2 regions of the Eubacterium sp. AM05-23 genome follow, and region 1 is predicted to be linked to the other one. Evidence: a T-box and tRNA genes for the amino acid it is inferred to sense, from the RefSeq annotation. Region 1 holds a T-box; the other holds one or more tRNA genes.
What was found. The T-box of region 1 lies ahead of metG (methionine--tRNA ligase). A T-box ahead of a tRNA ligase gene usually reads a tRNA of that ligase, here a tRNA-Met.

Region 1 (7,617 bases):
CAACGAATGGGCCAAGACGGTCGGAGCGGTGATTATTCAATATGAAAATGACCACTATTTAATGATTTTTGAAAAAGAAAAACTCAGGGCCATGGAGGAAGAGCGTTTCCGTATTCTCGATGAAATCCGGGAGACAGAAACGGAAGAAAAATCCCAGGTAACCCTGAGTATCGGTATTGGTGTGTCTGATGAGCCACTGGCCATTCGTGAAGCCGACGAGCTTTCCCACGCGGCGCTGGACATTGCCCTTGCCCGCGGCGGCGATCAGGCCGTTGTCAGGCAGGATGAAAAGATGGCTTTTTATGGCGGAACCACCGAAGCCACGGAGAAACGGACCAAGGTTAAGGCAAGGGTTAAGGCCCACGGCCTCAGAGAACTTATCCGGGAATCCGATAATGTTCTGATTATGGGGCATCAGACGCCGGATATGGATTGTCTGGGCGCCGCAGTCGGTCTTCTGGGCGCCTGCAAGGCCCTCAATAAAACCGGTAAGATTGTTATCAAGGAGATTAACTACAGTATCAAGGAGCTGTTCCAGTATCTCATGGAAAACGACGAGTACCGGGAATCCTTTATCAAGCCAAAGGAAGCGGAGGACTACATTACGCCCAATACCCTGCTGATCATCGTGGATACCCAGAACGCCAATTATCTGGAGGTTCCAGAGCTGATCGAAGAAATCGAAAAGATTGTGGTTATCGACCACCACCGGCGTTCAGGAAAGTTCATCGAAAAGACGGTGCTCAATTACACCGAGGCCTATGCCTCCTCGACCTGTGAATTGATCACCGAACTGCTCCAGTACCTTGATGAAAAGGAAAGCATGAACGAAACCGAGGCCAATGCCCTCATGGCAGGTATGTGCATGGACACAAAGATGTTCACCTTTAAAACAGGGGTGCGGACCTTTGAGGCAGCCTCCTATCTCCGTCGTAAAGGCGCGGATACCATTATTGCTAAAACCATGCTTCAGGATGACCTCGCAACCTATTCCACCCGGTCAGAAGCGGTGCGGAACGCGAAAATCTATTTTGACAGCATCGCGATTTCCCAGTTGGAAAACGAATCGGAATATGCTAAGATCATCGCTGCCCAGGCAGCGGACGAGCTGTTAAATATCAAGGGGATCAATGCATCTTTCATCCTCTTAAAGAGTGGCAGCGGGCTGGTTATCAGCGGCCGTTCCATGGGTGAGGTTAACGTTCAGCTGATCCTCGAAAAAATGGGCGGCGGCGGTCATCTGGCCATCGCGGGTGCCCAGCTTCCGGATATCAATGATCTGGATGTCGGAAAACAGATGTTACTTGACGCTATAGAAGAATATATGAAAGAGAGAGAAGAAAAATGAAAGTAGTGTTATTAGAAGATGTTCAAAATGTCGGCAAAGCCGGCGAAATTGTCAATGTTAAGGATGGCTATGGCCGTAACTTTTTAATCAAAACCAATAAAGGCCTTCCGGGAACAAAGGAAAATATTGCTAAGGCAGAGGAAGCTCAGGCTCTGAAAAAACAGCAGATGGAAGAAGAACGCCAGGCTGCTGTGGCTATGGCCAAGGTCATTGACGATACGACCGTCACCATCGCTGAAAAAGCAGGGGAAGACGGAAAGCTTTTCGGCTCTGTCACAAGCAAGGATATTGCGGAGGCCCTGGAAGCTCAGAAAGAGATCAAAGTGGATAAACGCAAGATCGCTTTAAACGCACCGGTCAGAAATGTCGGACGCATTGAGGTGAAGGTTAAAACCTATGCCGGCGTTGAGGGCAACCTGACAGTGGTGGTTGAAGCCGCAAAATAAATTTGGAAATCCGTGCCAATTTCCTGGGAAATTTTTTAAAAAAGGAGGTGAAATCAGGTGATTAACCCGAAGACTCCGCCCCACAACCTTGAAGCAGAGCAGTCGGTGCTCGGAGCGATTTTGCTGGAAGAATCCAATATCGCCAGAGCCGAGGAGCTGCTGTCGCCGGATGATTTTTACAGCACAGCCAATGCCAGAATATTTGAATGTATGCTGGCACTGCATGATGAAAGACGGCCCATTGATACCGTAACCCTGATCAATATGCTTAAAAACCGGGGCGTTCTTGAAGAAATCGGAGGACCGGCCTATATCGCGGGATTGGTTGACCAGGTCCCCATGTACACGAATTATGAGGAATACTGTAAAATTGTTCAGGAAAAATCGGTTATACGAAACCTGATTGACACCGCCACAGAAATCCTCAATGAAAGCTACGGCCAGTATGACGATGTGGAATCCGTCATCGAAAGCGCAGAGCAGAGTATTTTTAAGGTTTCACAGGGGAAAAAACGTGGAGATTTTGAGCCCATAAGCGAGACCCTTGGTGAAACCCTGATGCAGATTGAGACGATCCAGCAGAACCAGGGTAATCTGACTGGTCTGACCACTGGCTTTTCAGAGCTTGATCTTTATACCTCCGGTCTGCAGAGGTCTGACCTGATCTTCGTGGCGGCGCGCCCCTCCATGGGTAAAACGGCCTTTGCCTTAAACCTGGCCCAGAACGCTGCCCTGAAAGAAAATGCAGCGGTCGCTATTTTCAGTCTTGAAATGTCTAAAGCCCAGCTGGTACAGCGTATGCTCTGTGCGGAATCTCTGGTCGACAGTAACAAGATCCGTACAGGAGAGCTTTCACCGGAGGACTGGGAGAGCATCTCTCTTGGCTACAGCCATTTATACAATACCAATATCTTTATTGACGATACTCCGGGGGTGACATTGTCAGAGGTAAGGTCAAAATGCCGCCGCCTCAAGACAGAAAAAGGACTGGACTTGATTCTTATCGACTACCTGCAGCTTATGAGCGGCAGGGGAAAGGCGGAAAACAGGCAGAATGAAATTTCGGAGATCTCTCGAGGTCTGAAGGGCCTTGCCCGTGAAATGGACTGTCCGCTGATCTGTCTCTCACAGCTCAGTCGTGCGCCAGATGCGAGGACAGACCATCATCCCATGCTCGCCGACCTCCGTGAGTCTGGCTCCATTGAGCAGGATGCGGATGTGGTTATGTTTTTATACCGTGATTATTACTATAACAAGGAATCTGAGCCACACATTGCCGAGCTGGATATCGCTAAACAGCGTAACGGCCCGACCGGCCGCCTGAAGCTTGCGTGGCTGCCTGAATATACTAAATTTAATGATCCCGCCCCTGATTTCTACGAGGACCCGGGATACTGACGCTGAATCCAAATTTGCTATCGGCAAATTTGGTAGCGAACAGGAGCGTAAGCGGGTGAACGATAATGAAGCTAACGCAGATGATGAGGAGATCATCCTATAATGGATGATCGATTTCCGAAGAATCTGTGATCCTTTATCGGTTGAATGGAGAATGGAAAACTAAAGAATAAATAATTTTTCATTATTTTTTATTGAAGGTTACCCTGACGATCAGGGTAAGAAGGGTTTCATATGAACAAATATGATGTAATCATAATCGGCGCCGGCCCTGCCGGCATTTTTGCTGCGCTTGAGCTAAAAAAAGAAAAGCCTGAGCTCAGTATTTTAATGCTGGAAAAGGGCAACGCCATTGAAAAACGAATTTGCCCAAAGCGTAAGACCGGTGTGTGTGTGGGCTGTAAGCCCTGTAACATTACAACCGGTTTTGCCGGAGCCGGTGCTTACTCAGACGGGAAGCTCTCGCTGTCGCCGGATGTCGGCGGGGAGCTGCCGGATTATATCGGCTATGAGAAAACCGAAGAACTTATCGCCTATGTGGATGAGCATTACCTGCGCTTTGGGGCAGACCCCAAGGTACACGGTCTTGATAATCCAGAGAAAATTCGTGAGATAAGAACAAAGGCCATTCAGAGTAATTTAAAGCTTATTGAATGTCCCATACGCCATATGGGGACAGAGGTTGGCTACACCATTTATAAGCGCATCCAGGATCATTTGATCCATGATCTTGGAGTAGAAATCAAGTTCCGCAATCCGGTAAAGAGCCTGATTGTGGAGGATAGTGCAGCCGTTGGCGTGCAGGCGGACTGTGAATATTACGCGGACAAAATTTTAGCCGGTGTAGGCCGTGATGGGTCTGAATGGTTTAAAGCCATGTGCGACACCTATGGCATAGATACAACGGTGGGCAAGGTGGATATCGGTATCCGCCTTGAAACCCGCAATGAAATTATGAAGGAAATCAACGACGCCCTTTATGAAGGCAAACTGGTCTACTACACGCCGACTTTTGACGACGCAGTGCGGACCTTCTGCTCAAATCCCGGGGGCGTGGTTTCAACCGAGTATTATGATGACAATCTGGCAGTGGTCAACGGCCACAGCTACAAATCTGACGCTTTAAAAACAGATAATACCAATTTTGCGCTGTTGGTTTCAAAAGGTTTTACCGAGCCTTTTAACGCGCCCATCGCTTATGGCAAGCATATCGCCAGCCTTGGAAACATGCTCACCGGGAATAAGATTCTGGTGCAGCGCTATGGCGACTTTATAAGAGGCCGGCGAACCAACGAGGAACGGCTTCACCGCAACAATATTCGTCCGACCCTCAAGGACGCTGTACCGGGAGACCTCTGTCTGGTTCTGCCATACCGCATCATGAAGGATATCGATGAAATGATCCAGGCGCTGGACCATGTGTCGCCAGGTCTGGCCAGTGACGAGACGCTGCTCTACGGGGTGGAGGTCAAGTTCTACTCCAACAAGGTGGCTGTGGACGAAAAGTTTCAGACCAATATTAAAAACCTGTATGTGCTGGGCGACGGCGCCGGCATCACCCGCGGTCTGATGCAGGCGTCGGTCAACGGCGTCTATGTGGCGCGGAATTTGTTTGATTAAAAATGGAGAATGCCATGCCGGGAAAATTATATATTGTCGGGACACCCATCGGGAATCTTGAGGATATTACGCTGAGGGCCCTTCGGGTTTTAGAGGAAGTGGATGTGATTGCCGCGGAGGATACCCGTCATACTGTCAAGCTTCTCAATCATTTTGAGCTTAAGAAGCATCTGCTGGCCTATCACCAGCACAATGAGCAGAGCGGAAGTGAAAAGCTGCTGGAGTTTTTGACAGCGGGTAAAAATATCGCCCTGGTCAGCGATGCGGGAATGCCTATTATCTCTGACCCTGGCTCAGTCATTGTCAGCCGGTGCAATGAAGCTGGAATTCCGGTGGAGGTGGTGCCTGGACCAAACGCAGGGCTTTGTGCGCTTGTGCTTTCAGGCATTGACGCCCGGGCTTTTACCTTTCTGGGTTTTTTAGGAAAGCAGAATAAAGAGATCCGCGAGGGTATCGAGAAAATAGCCGCTTCTGAAAATACAGTTATTCTCTACGAAACGCCCCACAGACTGGTGAAAACACTGGAAGCCATGGTTCAGGTCATTCCGGACCGAAAAATGAGTATTTCCAGGGAAATAACAAAAAAATACGAAGAGACCCGAATGGGTACAGTTCAGGAGCATCTGAACTGGTATTCTGAAAACCCGCCCAAGGGCGAGTTTGTGCTGGTCATTGAAGGCGGCGATGGGTTTACGGAGGGAGGTCAGGATTTGATGTCCCTTCCGCTGGAGGATCACATGGCCCATTACGAAGACCAGGGCATGGGCGAAAAGGAAGCCATGAAACAGGTGGCCAGGGACCGCGGCGTGAGCAAGCGGGATATTTATAATGAACTGAAACGGTAACCAGAGCGATTAGGGCTTGCATTTTAAAAATATTTGGATATAATAGTATAGTAATAAATTAAATATAAACTGCGATGAAGAGAAGAGTACATTCGGAGGAAGCATACAGAGAGCCGGGAAAGGTGAAAGCCGGCTGTGGACAAGGAATGGAAGATGGCCTCTGAGCAAGCTTTGGTGAGGGCTGCCGCCTAAGCCAGAGCCGCGGAAAGCGTTAAAAACAAATAATAAACCCCGCCGGTTTATTAGCTGAGCCGTCTGCCGTGAGACAGACGGAAAGTAAGGTGGTAACACGAGAGCTTCGTCCTTATATGGAGAGGCTCTCTTTATTTTTTATTTTTTTAGGAGGAAATACGATGGAAGAAAAGAAAACTTTTTATGTCACAACTCCGATCTATTATCCAAGCGGAGATTTACACATTGGCCATACCTATACCACGGTAGCCGCCGATACCCTGACCCGTTTTAAAAAGCTGACGGGCTATGACGCCTATTTTTTAACCGGTACGGATGAACATGGTCAGAAGATTCAGAAGGTTGCCGAGGAAAAGGGTGTTACCCCACAGGCCTATGTGGATGACGTAGTGGGAAGAATTAAGGAGCTGTGGAAGCTGATGAACATTAACTATGACCAGTTTATCCGCACCACAGATCCGGAACACGAGAAAACCATCCAGCAGATTTTTAAAAAACTCTATGATCAGGGCGATATCTACAAGGGAAAATATGAAGGCTGGTACTGCACGCCCTGCGAGTCCTTCTGGACGGAAAGCCAGCTGGTGGACGGCAACTGCCCGGATTGCGGACGTCCGGTTGAGAAGGCCTCTGAGGAAGCTTATTTCTTTAAAATGTCCAAATATGCAGACCGCTTATTGCAGTATATTGAGGACCATCCGGATTTTATTCAGCCGGAATCCCGGAAGAACGAGATGATCAACAACTTCATCAAGCCCGGCCTTCAGGATCTCTGTGTTTCCAGAACCTCCTTCAGCTGGGGTGTTCCGGTAACCTTTGACCCGGGGCATGTGGTATATGTCTGGATTGACGCTCTCCCGAATTATATCTCGGCCCTTGGCTACATGAATGACAAGCCTCAGCTCATGGATAAATACTGGCCAGCAAATGTGCATCTGGTCGGTAAGGACATTATCCGCTTTCATACCATTTATTGGCCGATTATCCTCATGGCGCTGGATCTGCCCCTGCCGGAACGCGTCTACGGTCATGGCTGGATTCTGTTAAAGGGCGGTAAAATGTCCAAATCTGTGGGCAATGTAGTTGATCCGGTAGAGTTGGCCCAAAAATACGGCGTGGACGCCCTGCGCTATCATGTGCTGCGTGAAATGACTTATGGTGCAGACGGTATTTACAACGAAGACCTGCTGGTCAGCCATATCAATTCTGATCTGGCCAATGACTTGGGTAATCTCCTGAGTCGGACAGTGGCCATGACCGTGAAATATTTTGGCGGTGTGATTCCGGCTGAGCGTGAAAGCGGTGATTTTGACGCTGACCTCGCTGCCTTGGCCGTGGAAACTCCCGGCGTTGTGGAAGATTACATGAATAAACTGGACTTCAGCCGTGCGCTGGAGGCGATCTGGAAGCTGGTATCCCGAACAAATAAATACATCGATGAGACACAGCCCTGGGTTTTGATCAAAGATCCTGAAAAGAAAGCCCGGCTGGCAATGGTTATGTATAATCTGACAGAGTCTCTCAGAATAATTTCTGTGCTCGTAAGCGCTGCAATGCCGGATACCGGCGTTAAGATCGCCGATGAGCTCAAGGTGCCGGAGGAACTCAGGACTTGGGAAAGCATCCAGTCCTTTGGAAAATATCCGGACGGCATCCAGGTAGAACGCTGTGAACCGATCTTCCCGAGAATTGAAGTAAAGAAGGAAAAACCAGAGCAAAAGCAGCAGCCTAAAAAGGAAAAACAGGCGAAGAAGGAAGAAAAAACCGA
Region 2 (7,617 bases), on a different contig from region 1:
ACCAAGCAGACCAGCAATTTTATCCATCAGCTTCCCTTTACTCATATGCTGGCTGTCATCACTTGGAAGCGAAATTGTATATCCCGCAGCCATGCCACGCGGAATAATGGAAATTTCATGAACTTCTTCACCGTTATGGAGATATTCCATAACAATGGCATGCCCCGCTTCATGGTATGCTGTGATTTTCTGGTCCGACTCAACGACTACCTTGCTTTTCTTTTCAGGACCAGCAATAACGCGTTTAATAGCTTCTTCAAGCTCTACCATCGTAATAACCTTTGCTTTTTTACGGGCAGTCAACAGGGCTGCCTCATTCATTAAGTTTTCAAGGTCAGCTCCGGTAAAGCCTGGTGTCCCCTTGGCAATTACACCTAAATCGACAGAAGAATCCAATGGTTTATCCTTCTGATGAACCTTGAGAATTTCCTCACGCCCTTTAACATCCGGCACACCGACTAACACCTGACGGTCAAAACGGCCTGGACGCAGTAAAGCGGGGTCGAGGATATCCGGACGGTTTGTCGCGGCAATAACAATAATTCCTTCATTAATGCCAAATCCATCCATTTCAACCAATAATTGGTTAAGGGTCTGTTCACGCTCATCGTGTCCACCACCAAGGCCTGCACCTCTGTGACGGCCAACTGCGTCAATCTCATCAATAAAGATGATACAGGGAGCGCTTTTCTTTGCTGTCTCAAACAGATCTCTTACTCGTGAAGCACCAACCCCTACAAACATTTCAACAAAATCCGAACCGGAAATGATATAAAACGGAACACCCGCTTCACCTGCAACCGCGCGCGCGAGCAGTGTTTTCCCTGTACCTGGAGGGCCCACTAAGAGAACCCCCTTTGGAATACGCGCACCAAGCTTGTTATAACGCTCCGGAGATTTTAGAAAATCGACAATTTCTTCCAACTCTTCTTTTTCTTCATCTGCTCCCGCTACATTCGCAAAGGTGACCTTCTTGTCTGCATCGGTGTGCATTCTCGCCTTGCTTTTACCGAAGGACATAACCTTTCCTCCGCCTCCGCCAGACTGATTTGCAAACATCATAAAGAAAACAACCATCAGGATAATAATAACTGCTGAAGGAATCAAAGAAATCCACCAGGAATCCTGTGGTTTTGCAACCGTCACATTCATATTCGGATTCTTTTCAATGTTCTGATCCGGGTTTCCTGTAATATAATCGCTGATTTGTTCATCAATAAGATATTGAGGCACAATGGCTTCAAAGCTGTCACCATTCGCAAGTTTCCCTTTTACAGAAGACTGATTAATCTCTATTTCAGAAACCTGCTTTTGGTCTAAATTACTTAACAGTTCGCTATATGTTAAAGTTTTAACATCAGACTGCATTGGATTTAAAAAAGTAACCGCCACGATAATGATCAGCAAAATCACTAAGTAAAACCCTATCATTTTTAGATATTTATTCAAATTCTATCACTCCTTTCATATAAAATAAGTCATTGAATAGTTTCTAATTTCAAATATTATTTTTCTGCTTCTTTCAAAACAGCAATATACGGCAAATTTCGATATTTTTGATCAAAATCCATTCCATACCCGACAACAAATTCATCCGGAATAACAAAACCTGAATAATCGGGCTCCACATCCGCCACTCGCCGGTCCGGTTTATCAAGCAAAGTACAAACTCTGACATCGAAAGCGCCTTGCTCCGTAAAAAAATCTAAGATACGCTTTATGGTAAAACCACTGTCCACAATATCTTCTACCAGAAGCACGTTCCGGCCCTTTATCTCATTCGATAAAAGGTCGTCAATCTTCACCTTTCCTGAAGTGCTGGTACGCTTTCCATAACTGGATGCCTTGATAAAATCAATTTTGACAGGAATACTCAAATATCTTATCAAATCTGCAAAAAACAAGATACTTCCCTTCAAGATACAAATTGCCAAAAGTTCTTCATCTGCATAATCAGATGAAATCATTTTTCCAAGTTCAGAAACTCTTTTCTCTATTATATGCTTTTCTATTAAGATTCTATCAAAATCAAACGCCAAATTTCTCTCCTATTATTTGATACTGAACTTTAAGAACGCTCTTAGTCTCAGCGCTTACCTGATAGTTTCGGTTAATCGCATATCCCAAAATCCAGATTATCTCTGACCCTACTGCTAACAGTGGAACCGCATCACGCTTTTCACGCTCAATCTTTCGATCAATGAAATAATCTTTTATCTTTTTTCTGCCTATGATGCCAACAGGGTTGAAAAAATCACCTGGTCGACGATTTCTCAAATAAAGCTTTCCTCTTATTTTACCATAATCAAAATATTTTTCACTATGATTTTTTAATTCTTTTGAATTTTTTATAGATTCTTCCCGAACCACTGTCAGTTTAATCCACAAACCTTCTTTTGCAAAGTAATACGCTTTATCTGGCAGCAATTCATAGCAGCCCATTTTCGGGATAACAGCCACTTTTTTTGTCTCTATCCAAAAAAGATCGTATCGCCTGACAGCCTGCATGCCATGTGGCAAATGAAGCTCCCAGACCGTCTTTTCAGATAAAAGCAGCTGCTTAACGCATAGGATATGATTGTACTCTATTTCTTTTAAACTACCCTTAAGCTGCAAAATCATATGACGCAAAAGTTCTTTTTGAAGAAGTGGAAGCTGCTGCCGCCACATCTCTAAATTAAGATATACCCGATTACTTTTTTTTGTAATCATATTTACGCTCAACTCAGCAACAGAATTTTGCAAAAACAGCTCATGCTCATGTGCAAGCAAAGCAAATTCTGCTAAATGCTCTTCAACCCTTGGATTAATCCCCCTAAGCTGTGGAAGGATTTCTAATCTTAATTTGTTTCTTGTGACATCCGCTTCAAAGTTAGTATCGTCGGTTCGATAAGACAAACCATTCTTTTGGCAATAAGAAATAACAGTCTCTTTATCCACACATAGCAATGGACGGATTATATTGCTTTCCCCTTTTGTTTCTGAAAGCATTCCTGCCGCTCCTTTTATACCAGTGCCACGAATCAGACGCATTAAAACTGTTTCTGCCTGGTCGTTAAGGTGATGTCCTAAAGCCAGTTTATTATAAGCTTTCGAGCTTTGAAGTTCTTTAAAAAAAGCATATCTTGCCTCTCTTCCAGCCTCTTCAAGGGAAATTTTATTCTTTTTTGCCAGCCGAACAACTTCTACCGATTTATCATAAAGTAAAATGGACTGTTTAATGCAATATTCTTTTACAAAAGCATGGTCCTCCTCTGCCGCTTTTCCCCTGATCTTATGATTTAAATGCGCGGCTGCAATTTCAATATTCAACAATCCTTGGTACTTTTTCAAAAAATACAACAAGGCCAGCGAATCAGCACCACCGGATACTCCGATTAGAATGCGATCGCCGGCCATTATCAGTCCGTTATCAGAAATGTATTGTAAAAGCTTTTCTTCCATGATAATTTAACGCTCATCTCAAAGTTCAATTAATTCTGAATAAAAAAATGGTGGTCGCTATAGGGCTCGAACCTATGACCCCCTGCTTGTAAGGCAGGTGCTCTCCCAGCTGAGCTAAGCGACCACGTACAAAATTAAGATATTAACTTTTCAAAACAAAATGGTGACCCCTGGGGGATTCGAACCCCCGTAACCGCCGTGAAAGGGCGGTGTCTTAACCGCTTGACCAAGGGGCCGGAACTAATCTAACATCTTGTTATTAAATTAATGGTAGCGGCGAACGGAGTCGAACCGCTGACACTACGGGTATGAACCGTATGCTCTAGCCAACTGAGCTACGCCGCCATAATTTAAGAATTTGGTTGCGGGGGCAGGATTTGAACCTACGACCTCCGGGTTATGAGCCCGACGAGCTACCAAGCTGCTCCACCCCGCGACAATATAATAGACGCAACTGCGTCTTACTAATAGTGGTGCCGGAGATCGGAATCGAACCGATACGATCGAAAAGGATCGCAGGATTTTAAGTCCTGTGCGTCTGCCAGTTCCGCCACTCCGGCACTCAGTGTGGCTGCCTCATTTCTGAGGACAAGTGTTATTATACAGCCTGGGAAACTTAATGTCAACACTTTTTTAATTTTTTTTTGTTTATTTTTTATTCGCGAGAAAACGGCTGTATGCCGCGCCTTCCAGATTGTCATAGTCACAAACAACAAATGAATCTTTTCCAGTAACTTTCAAAATATTATCGAGTATGCTGGTACCAGCGATGATAATATCAGCGCGTTTAGCCTCCAGTCCAACGATCTGGCGGCGTTCGTCAATTGTTTTTGATGAAAGATTCCGAATAATGGATTCAAGCTCTGTTTTGGTAACAACACTCTGATGCACCTGCTCACTGTCATAAATTTTCAACTTCTGTTTGATTGTGGATACTGTTGTCGCCGTTCCGCCTATGCCAATCAGCTTATAGGGCTTGTACGCTTCATAATCAACAAGAGCTCTCTCAAGCGCCTCGGCTGCATTTTGGTTTAACCGATTCACTTCCTCCTCTTTTGGGGGATCATTCTCAATAAAGGCTTCTGTAGAACGGACACTCCCGATATCCAGACTTTTCATTTTTATGAGATTCCGGCCTTGCCCATAAATCAATTCAGTGCTGCCGCCCCCAATATCAAAAATAAGCAGTCCCTCATCGAAACACTGCGAGACGCCGATAAAGCCATATTCCGCCTCTTTTTCGCCTGAAATAATCTCTACCTTCATTCCAAGTTTTTGCGCAGCTAAATCAATAAATTCCAAAGAATTTTCAGCATCCCGGAGCGCACTTGTACCAAAAATAAACATTTCTTTTACTTCATAATCTTCAGCAATGTTTTTATACTCCTCTAAAGCCTCAATATTTCGCTTGATCGCATCTGGATGAAGGCGTTTTGTCTTATTAACCCCCTGGCCCATCCGAGTATATCGGACTGATTTATTAACACGAAAGAGCTGACCTTTTTTATCTTTTCTAAATATCAGCATCCTCGTCGAATTTGTTCCGATATCAATCACAGCTCGATTGATTTTGGGTTCTTTAGGTACACTTGATTCACTCATTCGTTTTCCTCACTTTGCTGCTCATCGCTATTGGCATGATCCTGACTGCTTTCATCAGTTGTCGGTGTCGGCTGCTCTGCCGGCTGCTCATTATTATTCTGTCCATTATTGTCTTTGCCCTCTACAGGTACCACAATCTTTTCGTCTGGATAATAAAGTCCCAGATATTTTCGTGCAATGAGTTCTATATAATTTTTTGTTCCAATTTGTTTAATATCTTCGTCCAGCTGTTTACTTTTCTTTTCCGCCTCGTCCAGCTTGGATTGAATATCTGCCTTTTGAGCATTAAGCTGATGAATTTTCATGGCGTTGGTTCCAAACAGCGTGCCAACAAAGATTAAAAGCGCAAGAGTCACAATAATTGTCCCCATTTTAGGCTTAAAGCGCCTTCGAAGGCCATTTTTTTTCTTTTCTGCCACTGTTTTTTCACCACCTGTTTTTTATTTATTGTAACATAATCCATTTCATTCAGCTATTATAAACTATAAAACACAGTCAAATCTTAATCTAAAGTTCTCTGTACATTTCTGTTGCTTTATCCTTGGGTGCGTGTTCCAACAGCTCTAAAACTTCAATTTTCTGTTCGCCATCGCCGTATGCTATTGTAAGAATATCACCAACTTTCAAACGACTGCCAGGCTTTGCTTCCTTTCCATTGATGGTAATCCGCCCGCCATCACATGCCGCTTTTCCTACGGTACGTCGTTTGATTAAACGGGCGTTTTTTAAAAATTTATCAACTCGCATTGTCTTTCCTTTCTAAAAATCAAAAGGGCCGGAGCAATATTGCTCCGGCCCTCCCTTTGATTATTTGTTTAATTCATCTTTAAATGCTTTTCCTGCTTTAAATGCTGGAGCTTTTGAAGCAGCAATTTCGATTGGTTCTTTGGTTCTTGGATTTAAACCGGTTCTAGCAGCTCTTTCACGAACATCAAAAGTACCGAAACCTACCAGAGCAACTTTGTCGCCTTCCTTTAAGGCGTCAACAACGGTATCCATAAAAGCACCTAAAGCTTTTTCAGAGTCCTTTTTAGATAATCCCGATTTTTCTGCCATAGCGGCAATTAATTCTGATTTGTTCATTCTTATCCCTCCGTAAAGTGTGATCTTTATGTTTTAATTTTTATGATTATTATTATAATCACGTTTCGCTAAAAAATACAAGCATTTTCTGTATTTTTAGCTAAAAACCTTAGTTTTTTAAGGATTTCACCAGCTGCCACAGTTGTTCAAGGCCATTAAGGTCATAATCAAGCATACTTTTTTGTTCATTTAGGGTAATTTTTTCCATTTCTTTAAAACGCATAATAAACTTTTGGGTCGCTTTGCGCAACGCAATTTCCGGTTGAATTTTCGACAGACGAACAACATTGACAACCGCAAACAGCAGATCTCCCAGTTCTTCTTCCAATTTATCTGGACATTTGCTTAAAATTTCTGCTCTTACTTCCTGTTCTTCTTCGGCAACTTTCTCGAGTGCATCCAAAGGATCTTCCCAATCGAACCCTACCTTTGCTGCTTTAGACTGAACCTTACAGGCCTCCATTAATGCAGTAAACGCTTTGGGGATACGCTCCATTTCATCTGCGAGTGTTTGTGTCTGTTTTTCCGTTTTTTTAATCTCATCCCAATTGGTCAGGACTTTTTCGGTTGAAATCTCCTCAGAGGTCATAAAAACATGAGGATGCCGGCGCACCATCTTTTTGTTAATTTCTTCCAGAACATCATTGATTGTAAAAAGGCCTTCTTCTCTGCCAAGCTGCGCGTGAAATACAATCTGAAAAAGTAAATCTCCCAATTCCTCTACGAGATTCTCTGTATCGTCTGTCTCAATGGCGTCCATCACCTCATAAGTTTCCTCCAGCAAATATGCTTTGAGACTCTCGTGTGTTTGTTTTCTGTCCCAGGGACATCCCTCCGGACTTCTAAGAATTTCCATAATTTCAAGTAACTTTTGGTAGCTTCTTAAATCCTTTTTATCCGGCGGGATGTAGAGCGTGGTTAAATGATTAATTTCCTCCACCCAGTCCATCTCGCACAAAGGGACCTCCTTAATGAGCTCCTGGCCTGGAATACCTGCATTTATGAGTAAAACAACAGGATAATCGTCTGGGTAATAATCTAAAAGAAAAAGTTTAACCTCTGAAGCCATATGACGGTTAAAAACCTGAGTAATCAAGTTGCCCATGGCCTTATCTGGAATTTGCTCATTTATTTCAAAGGCGTCAATAATTTTCAGTCCATTAACCGGATCTTCTCTCAATGCTGTCATAGAGATATCCACAAAGCTTACTCCCGAATAAATTTGATAGCTTATATTCTTTTCCTGACATTTACGCATTAAATCAACGACGCTTTGTTCTCCAAACAATGGGTTTCCAGGAACCGCATAGACCAACGTTTCGCCGGACTCTGCTTTTTGAACAAGTTGCTTTGCAATGCTCTCATAAACATCCTCAAAGCAGTCGCACCCTTCATACAGCTCATCAAAACTGCAATACATTATTCCACGTTTTTCCAGTTCCTTAACCACCGGATGGATCGCTGTCCTGAAATAGTTTTTGTTTTCAT

Region 2: it has a tRNA-Met gene. The T-box ahead of metG (methionine--tRNA ligase) is inferred to sense a tRNA for this amino acid. The anticodon was not compared.

What each region holds. Positions count from the first base shown of each region.
Region 1 covers NZ_QUDF01000006.1:206,038-213,654, reverse strand. Annotated here, with positions in the region: gene DW091_RS10290 (DHH family phosphoesterase) at 1-1,348, shown strand, start outside; gene rplI (50S ribosomal protein L9) at 1,345-1,794, shown strand; gene dnaB (replicative DNA helicase) at 1,852-3,192, shown strand; gene DW091_RS10275 (FAD-dependent protein) at 3,427-4,812, shown strand; gene rsmI (16S rRNA (cytidine(1402)-2'-O)-methyltransferase) at 4,827-5,657, shown strand; T-box leader at 5,723-5,966, shown strand; gene metG (methionine--tRNA ligase) at 6,011-7,617, shown strand, end outside.
Region 2 covers NZ_QUDF01000012.1:79,898-87,514, reverse strand. Annotated here, with positions in the region: gene ftsH (ATP-dependent zinc metalloprotease FtsH) at 1-1,431, opposite strand, end outside; gene hpt (hypoxanthine phosphoribosyltransferase) at 1,506-2,039, opposite strand; gene tilS (tRNA lysidine(34) synthetase TilS) at 2,029-3,444, opposite strand; tRNA gene DW091_RS15690 (tRNA-Val) at 3,493-3,568, opposite strand; tRNA gene DW091_RS15685 (tRNA-Glu) at 3,606-3,680, opposite strand; tRNA gene DW091_RS15680 (tRNA-Met) at 3,713-3,789, opposite strand; tRNA gene DW091_RS15675 (tRNA-Met) at 3,804-3,880, opposite strand; tRNA gene DW091_RS15670 (tRNA-Leu) at 3,916-4,004, opposite strand; gene DW091_RS15665 (Ppx/GppA phosphatase family protein) at 4,093-5,046, opposite strand; gene DW091_RS15660 (septum formation initiator family protein) at 5,043-5,465, opposite strand; gene DW091_RS15655 (RNA-binding S4 domain-containing protein) at 5,554-5,793, opposite strand; gene DW091_RS15650 (HU family DNA-binding protein) at 5,854-6,129, opposite strand; gene mazG (nucleoside triphosphate pyrophosphohydrolase) at 6,239-7,617, opposite strand, start outside.